Regions from separate parts of the Specibacter sp. AOP5-B1-6 genome, predicted to be linked through region 1. Evidence: predicted binding sites of a transcription regulator. Region 1 holds the regulator's gene; the other holds the start of a gene.
The links. Region 1 encodes LexA, which represses DNA repair genes until DNA is damaged. Its sites were predicted from a motif close to TCGAACANNTGTTCGA; they were not measured.
Positions count from the first base shown of each region.

Region 1 (4,209 bases):
CCGCATGCTCAAAGCAGACGAGGTGGGGGTGTTGCTTTCGGCTGCGGAGCAGCAGGATGCGTTCGGAGCCAGTTGGGACCCAGCATGGGGTCCCTCCGCACGTGAGCAGTGGGGCGACTCCGCGCAGTGGGCAGAGTACGCGGAGCGTTCAGCATTGCGGACCGCTGACGATTGGCAGCGCGCTGTCGCACCAATGCAGGAGGTGACGGACGCTTTCGCATTGGCGAAGCGCGGGGGCGTGATCCCCGGAAGCGACGCGGCGAACGTCCTGGCGGAGGATCACCGGGCCGCCATGGGCGAGTACTTCCACTGCACTCTGTCCATGCAGGTGCTCATGGCCCGCAGATACGTCGCCGAGGCCGGATTCACCGAGTACTACGATCAATTCGAACCAGGACTTGCCGAGTGGATGAAACTGGTTATCGATGCCCATGCACGGGCCAAGGGAATCGAACCTGACACGGCAGCCTGGGAGTAGCGTCACTTAGCTCGGATTGAGGGCAACCCTTACAAGTTCAGCAGCGGGTGCGTGGAGCGCCTCGGCCGCGCTTTTGCCGGTAGCGGCAAGGTAGGCATCCACCAGGCGGTTGCCGACCGCGTATCCGGCTCCTGTGGGAACACCGACGGGGTCAGTGCCAAATCGGCTGGCTGCCTCATCGCCATGCACCCACGCCGTGAAGTGTTGCATGCCTTGGACGTCCAGTCCGGAAACGACCTTTTCGAAAACTGTCTCACTGCTGAGGTGGGGGACACCTATCGGGGTGTAACCGGCCGGACCGTACAGCTGCCGCGAAAATGCGTCAGCAAGTCCCTCTGAAACGATTAGTTCGCCAACGGCGACCATTTTTGGATCCCATATGACCCCGCCTGGTGCGTATCTCAAGTTGTGGTTCAGCTCGTGGACAGCTGCCGCCTCCAGTCGTTCAAGATTTTCCGTCGTTGGCCAAAGGGTAAATGAGATGAAACCCGTGGCACTGCCATTTCCGCTGAACCCCCGCGCGGGTCCCATGAAATATCCATCGTCAGGGTCGCCCAGGACCAGAAGGAATGTGATGTCGGGGATCTGGATACCGGGAATGGCGAGCTTCTGAACCTCGACGGCGTCGGCCAGGGCACCCTCGATCCGGATCCACGCATCCGCCGACTGCAAGAGTTTGAGGGCAGCACGCACCTCGTCTGTCCGCCGATTGAGCGGGAATCCAAAGCTCCTCGCATGCATTTGCACGAGGTCGACTTCACCAGGGAAATACCGGAACATGTTTTGCATCGGAGCAAGCATGCTTCGCAGTAGTTCCGGACGGTTGGCCTCGTCGGCGGCCAGCACAGTGCTCATTCCATGTGAGGTGTTCAATACATTGATTGTCATGTGCCCCACGCTAAAGCCTTACGCTGCGTCAGGGTCAAATGTCGTACCCATGGGGACTTGGGAGGCCATAACGTCCTTTGGGATCAAGGGCGGCCAGCCGGCGTCCTGGACTGGGATTTGTCCTCTGAGAGTGATCGATCGACTGGCCTCGCCAGTTTGGGAGTCTGGCACGGCTGGGAGAAGCTCGCCCTGACTGCTTCCGCTGATCAAGTCGAGCGGGCTTTGATTTGACGAAATACTTTTTCGTCTTCAGCAAGTGGGTTTCCTGATCGTCTCCGGACGGCCAGGGCCTGAGATCTCAGCGGCCGCCGCTACAGCATCCGAGTGGCTTCGCGAAAATCAAGCGTAGTCCGGCAGCAACCGGATTCTTGGTTCAGCTGATCACGGCCAGCTCCGGATCCCACACGAATAACCTGGCCTCCCACTGCGGGCCAGCGGCACAGCAAAGTCACGCTGCCCAAAACAAGACTGAACAGTGCGGCGCCCCGGCCACTTGGCTGGGGCGCCGCACTGTCGGCAGGGCTGGTGCTAGAGGCTGCGGAGCACCGAGACAACCTTGCCCATGATGGTTGCGTGGTCGCCGAGGATGGGCTCATAGCGCGTGTTCTGGGGCAGCAGCCAGGTGTGGCCGTCCCGTTGCCGAAAGGTCTTTACAGTGGCCTCGTCTTCAAGGAGCGCAGCAACGATGTCGCCATTGTTGGCCGTGTTTTGCTGGCGCACCACCACCCAGTCGCCATCGCAGATGGCAGCGTCAATCATGGAGTCACCCTGAACCCTGAGCATGAACAGCTCGCCGCTGCCCACAATCTGCCGGGGCAGCGGCATGATGTCATCAACCGACTGGTCGGCCAAGATGGGCCCGCCAGCCGCGATGCGTCCGACGAGAGGCACAAAGGCCGTGTCCGAGGAGCTGCTGAGTTCGGCAAAGTTCAAGCCGTTGGAGCTGCGCAGATTGGAAGGCGAACTGACGCCTTCAATCTCAACCTTGCCGCTGTCGAGCACCAGCGGAATGAGGACCTCCATGGCCCGGGGACGTTTGGGGTCGCGGCGCAAGTAGCCATGGCGTTCAAGCTGGCTCAGCTGGTGCGTGACGCTGGACAGGCTGGCAAGCCCCACCGAGTCACCAATTTCACGCATTGAGGGCGGGTAGCCCTTGTCGGCGATGGAGCGCTGGATGCACTCCAAGATCTTCTTTTGCCGGACGGTCAACCCCTTCATTCCGGCGCGACTGGGCGCCTGGGGGATGCGGTGCGGAGGTTCTGGAAGCGCCATGGTTCCGGGGTCCTTTCGTGGCTGCCCTGAACAATGTCAGTGCCTGCTGGTGGACTGCATCTAGCGGCCAATCCTTGTTTTACAAGTTTAAGCCACAATCGAAGCAATTTCAAACATTTGTTCTATCAGCCCTTGGCAAGTGTCGTCCATAGGTGCTAAAACTGTACTAGTAGTTAACTAGAACATACGCTCTATCGAAGATATAAAGCATGGAAATTTGATCCGATGGATGTTGATGGCCAGGGATCTTGATCCACGGCGAAAGGACCAGAAATCATGAATGCAATGGTTATCTCAGCAGGAACCCGCAGCAGGTACGCAAACAATTCGACGGCCGGTGATGCTGCACCGTGGCGCTTTCAGCCGGCCACTGCCGGTGCTGTCAATGGCAGTGCGTCAAGGCTTGGATCTGCGAAGCGCGGAATGATCCAGCCCGACCCAATCCAGCCCGGCCCGATCCGGCCCGACACGGACCTGAAGGGCAGCGACAAGGCCCGAATCCAGTTGACCCGCCGCGGCCGTTTGGTGCTCCTTGGTGTGCCAGCCATTGTCACCGCCGCCGTCATGGTTTTTGCAGCCTTGGCCATCGGGCTGGGCTCCATTGCCACCCCGGCCCAGGCCTCCGCAGAGTACACGGCTGTGGACCTGGCCGATTACGCCGTGTCCGTCACGGTCCTTCCCGGGGACAATCTGTGGAGCATTGCCAGCGCTTCAAACCCAAATGGCGACGTTCGTGACGTTGTCAGTGAGATTGTGGCGCTCAATGAACTGGGCAGCGGAGTCCTGCAGGCCGGTCAGCGCCTGTACGTTCCGCTCCCCAAATAGTGCCTTCCACCCCCTAAGCAGTGCCTGTTGTGGCAGCGCCCGTTGGCTATGCCGCGGAAGCCCGCAAACCCCGCACCCGCTGTCAAGGTGTCCGCATGGTGTCGGCGTTTCGGCATTTGGACCGGTCACCAATTAAGCTGGTGCCATGGATGAGTTTGAACTCTTGGGCCAATTGCCGCTCCGCGACGATCTGCGCGGACAGCACCCCTACGGTGCGCCCCAGATTGACGTGCCGGTGCTGCTGAACGTCAACGAAAATACTTTTGGCGTTCCCGCCGACGCACGGGAAGCCATCCTGGCGGCTGTGGCGGCCGAGCTTGACGGCCTGAACCGCTACCCGGACAGGGAATTCACCGTCTTGCGCCAGGAACTGGCGGCGTACCTGGGCCACGGGCTCAGTGAAACCAACCTGTGGGCGGCGAACGGTTCAAACGAGGTCCTGCAACAGCTGCTGCAGGCATTTGGCGGTCCGGGACGCACCGTAATGAGCTTCCCTCCCACATACTCCATGTACCCGTTGCTGGCCAGCGGCACCGGAACCGGTTACCTCGCCGGAGAGCGGGCACCCGACTTCAGCCTGTCCGCCGAGTCGGCAGCCGAGCAGGTTCGCGAGCAGGCGCCCAACATTGTTCTTTTGTGCTCACCGAACAACCCCACCGGCACCGCCCTGGGCCTGGACGTTGTGAAAGCTGTTTATGAAGCAGGGGAGGCCTCGCAGGCCATCGTGATCGTGGATGAGGCCTATA
Region 1 covers NZ_JBQSVT010000001.1:21,619-25,827, reverse strand. Annotated here, with positions in the region: gene ACT3TS_RS00145 (MerR family transcriptional regulator) at 1-478, shown strand, start outside; gene ACT3TS_RS00140 (DUF2268 domain-containing protein) at 485-1,366, opposite strand; gene ACT3TS_RS00135 (phosphotransferase) at 1,367-1,597, shown strand; gene lexA (transcriptional repressor LexA) at 1,895-2,638, opposite strand; gene ACT3TS_RS00125 (LysM peptidoglycan-binding domain-containing protein) at 2,915-3,463, shown strand; gene ACT3TS_RS00120 (histidinol-phosphate transaminase) at 3,609-4,209, shown strand, end outside.

Region 2 (4,209 bases), on a different contig from region 1:
AGAGCGCTGAAATCCAGGCTTCCAGCCTTGAACACTCGACGCCGGTGTCGGTGGCGTCGCTGACGGCCAGCGTGAAGGCAAGCTCCGCCGACGTTTTGGCCCACTACACCAAGATTTTCACCGACCAGGGATTCACGGCGCAACCGGGCGATGCGGTGGACGGTGTGCCCCTGAAGACGTTTGTGCGGGCCCAAGGCCAGGAGATCGTGACCGTCTCAGTGGTTCAGACAGCCTCGACCGCCACCTTCACCGTGGGCGCCACGCTGCTGCCTGCTTCGTTTAAGTAACAGCCCCGCATCTTTGATCCCCCAGCATGATCACACAGCAAGGAATCCAGAAAGCATGAACGCAACGCCCGTCAAGACCGGCGCAACCACTGCCGCCGAAAACGACGCATTCATTGCTGCCGTCGCGGAAGAACTGAATGATTTTCTGGCCGATAAGCACCAGCTGCTGGCGCAGATATCCCCTGCGACCCTGGTTTTGGTGGATTCGATCAAGACCCTCGTCACCGGCGGAAAGCGGATGCGGGCGCTGCTGTGCTACTGGGGTTGGCGTGGAGCCGGCGGCGCTCCGGATGCCAAATCCGTTATTCAGGCAGGCGCCGCCCTGGAGCTGTTTCAAGCTGCGGCGTTGATCCATGACGACATCATCGACCGTTCGGACACCCGCCGCGGCGGTCCCAGCGTGCACCGGCAGTTCAGCACGCTGCACACCGGGAGCGGCTGGGCCCTGGATGACGAACGGTTTGGGCATGCGGCAGCCATCCTCACAGGTGACTTGTGCTTGTCGCTGAGTGAAGAAATGTTTTCGCGGATTGCCTCCGGCCCCATCGGCTCCGCAGCTGCGGAACGCGCACGGGCCGTCTTCAACGTGATGCGCACAGAGGTCATGGCAGGGCAGTACCTTGACATCCTGGAGGAAGTCGCCGGCCCGTCCAAGCCGCATGAAACGGCCGTGGCACGGGCCTCGGCGATCATTCGCTATAAGAGTGCAAAATATTCTTCCGAACATCCCCTGGTGCTTGGCGGCGCGCTGGCCGGTGCCGACGAGACGCTCCTTGCCGGGTACAGCGCGTTTGCCCTGCCCCTGGGTGAGGCCTTCCAACTCCGCGATGACGTGTTGGGTGTGTTCGGCGATCCGGCCCAGACCGGCAAACCTGCCGGCGACGATTTGCGGGAGGGCAAGCGCACTGTCTTGGTGGGCCTGACCATTGATGCTGCGGCAGCGGCCGACCGCGAATTTGTTGACAAGAACCTGGGGCGCCAGGACTTGAGCGAGGACCAGGTTGCCCGGCTGTGTTCCATCATGGTTGAGTCGGGCGCCCTGGCCAGCACCGAGGCAATGATTTCCGAACTGAGCCAAACGGCGTTCGCCGCGTTGGCCCTGCTGCCCATCGACCCCACAGTTGCCGCGGCACTGTCGGGCCTGGGGCTGGGCGCCGTGACCAGGACTTCCTAAGACTTGATCAAGGCTAATCACCAGGACGTCCCAAACTCCTGGACTGCTCGGCCCTGGATGCTGGGTTCCTGGTCCGTTTTTACGCCGCCGGGGCAGTTGTGGCCACCGGCGCACCAATCAGTGGATGCACTGCTCGGTTGTCATGCGCTGCGCGGCAGGGTTGCTGTGGAAGTGTGCCGTGGCGGCCGGCAGCGGGTCTTGGAAAGGCTTGCCGGCCACCAGCGGGTTCACTGGATTGAGATTTACCAGCCCAGGGCTGCTGCGCGGCGGCGAATTTCCGTTTTGCGACCTTCACGGAGAGCGTCGATGGGCCGGCCCGGCAGGGACTCATCCGCAGTGTAAAGCCATTCGATGGCCTGGGCGTCCTCGAAGCCTGCGTCATGGAGCACCGTGATGGTCCCCCGGAGGCTTTCGAGGATGTGGTCACCTGCAATGAACTCGGCAGGCACTGCCCTGATGGAGCGCTCGCCCACCCGCGCGGCGAGCAGGGAACCATCCTTGACCAGGGCATGGACTTTGGTGACCGAGACATCAAGCATCTCGGCGACATCGGGCAGGGGCAACCATTCGCTGACTACTGTTTCAACATTACTCACAGACAAAGGTTCCCACATATTGGTGCCGACAGTATAAATATTCGTCGAATTGCACCTCAAACACCCATTTGCCCGTAGTTTGGTGTAAATTCGCCTGTAGTCACATGAGTAACATCAACACCAATGGCATCATACGTAACGGAAATTTGAGGTACGCACCGATGACTCCCCCACGCCCTTCGACCACCAGTGCCAAGCAGTTGGCCGCAGTGGCCACAGCCGCCATTCCCGTGGTCATGCTGTCTTCCCTGGCCTTGGCCAGCCCCGCGACAGCCGCCCCGGCCCCAGCTGAGCTGAAACCTCAAGGCAGCCACGGCAGCATTGACGCACAAAAAGTGCTTGCCGCTGTCCAGGCCCGCACTGCGGGCAGCCGCATTCCGGCAGCCGTCATGGCCAGCTCGGTGCCGCGTGCCGTCAGAACACAGATCTCGGCCCCGGTGACGCACACGGTCGAGTCGGGCGACACAGTCTCCGGCATCGCCGACAAATTCGGTGTCTCCGTTGAGTCGGTGCTGTCGCGCAACAAGCTGTCAGCATCCAGCCTCATCCATCCCGGCAAGGTCCTGACCATTTCCGGCCCGGCAGCCGAGGCGGCGCCCAGCACAAGCCCGGCACCAGCAGCCGAAAGTCACACGGTCCGTGCCGGCGAAACACTGAGCGGCATTTCAGCACAGTACGAAGTCAGCCTGGAAAGCTTGTTCAAACTGAACAGCCTCAATGGCAGTTCAATCATCCACCCGGGCCAAACCATCAAGGTGGGCGGCCAGGCTGCGGAAGCTGCTCCGGCTGCTTCCACAGAAAGTGTGGCGGCGCCCGCCGGCAGCGACAAATATGTGATCAAGGCCGGCGACACGCTTTCCGCCATCGCTGCGAGTCACAATGTGGGTCTCTCAGCCCTGGCCGCTGCCAACGGGACCGACGTGAAGTCAGCCATCTACCCCGGCAAGACCCTCACGATCCCGGGCATAAGCGCCGCTTCAAGCGAGATCACGCCCATCGCGCCGGAAGCACCTGCAGCTGTTGAATTGACGCCTGAGCAGCAGGTGCCCAGCACCTTCCTGCATTACACCTACCCCGACGCCGTGGTGAGCGATGCCAATGCCAACAAGTCCGCGCTGCTGGCTGCCCCGGCGCCGTCCAGTGCCGAGATGAAGGAAATGGTGGCCCGCACGGCCGCCAGCATGGGCGTCGATCCAGCGCTGGCCATGGCCTTCGCCCAGCAGGAGTCAGGCTTCAATCATCAGTCGGTGTCCCCTGCCAACGCCATCGGCACCATGCAGGTCATCCCCGACGCAGGGGAATGGGCCTCGGGGCTGGTGGGCCGGAAGCTGAATCTGCTGGATCCCCAGGACAACGTCACGGCAGGTGTCGCCATCATCCGGGCCCTGCAAACGGATGCGCCCAACGAGGACAAGGCCATCGCCGGCTACTACCAGGGCCAGTACTCGGTCAGTGTGCACGGCTTGTTCGCCGACACCGAGATTTACGTTGCAGGAATCAAGGCCAATCGGGCCCTTTTCCAGTAATCCGCTCGGCTTGGCAGCGAGGCGGAAAGTACGCTCTCAACGAAAAGGGGACCCCCGCACGGTGTTGCGGGCGGTCCCCTTTCGTTTCAACTCCTAAGCTGGAAGAGTGCAAGATGTCTCCCCTGACCCGCTGATCGGGTCCACGATCGACGGGCGCTACCTGGTTCTTTCCAAGGTGGCGCACGGCGGCATGTCAACTGTCTATTTGGCCACTGACCTGAGGCTGGGCAGGAACATCGCCTTGAAGATCCTGCACCCGCACCTTGCCACCGATGAAGCCTTCATCGCACGGCTCGGCCGCGAAGCCCAAAGCGCCGCCAGCCTGTCCCATCCCCACGTGGTGCAGATCCACGACCACGGGGTCGGCCCGCAGCACGCCTATCTGGTCTTTGAGTTCATCGACGGCTACACCCTGCGCGATGTCATCAACGAAAACGGCCCGCTGAGCCCCCGACAGGCCATGGACTTGTTCGATCCAATCGTTGAGGGGCTGGCCGCCGCCCACAACGCCGGTCTTGTGCACCGTGACGTAAAGCCCGAGAATGTGTTGATTTCCCGCCAGGGCTGGGTCAAGATCGGCGATTTCGGACTCTCCCGGGCCGTCACCACCTCCACCAACACCGCCA
Region 2 covers NZ_JBQSVT010000015.1:66,895-71,103, reverse strand. Annotated here, with positions in the region: gene ACT3TS_RS09875 (hypothetical protein) at 1-287, shown strand, start outside; gene ACT3TS_RS09870 (polyprenyl synthetase family protein) at 343-1,461, shown strand; gene ACT3TS_RS09865 (Rv2175c family DNA-binding protein) at 1,704-2,057, opposite strand; gene ACT3TS_RS09860 (LysM peptidoglycan-binding domain-containing protein) at 2,219-3,583, shown strand; gene pknB (Stk1 family PASTA domain-containing Ser/Thr kinase) at 3,690-4,209, shown strand, end outside.
Region 2: a site for LexA is predicted at 2,114-2,129, ahead of ACT3TS_RS09860 (LysM peptidoglycan-binding domain-containing protein). Genes of this name have one in related genera too.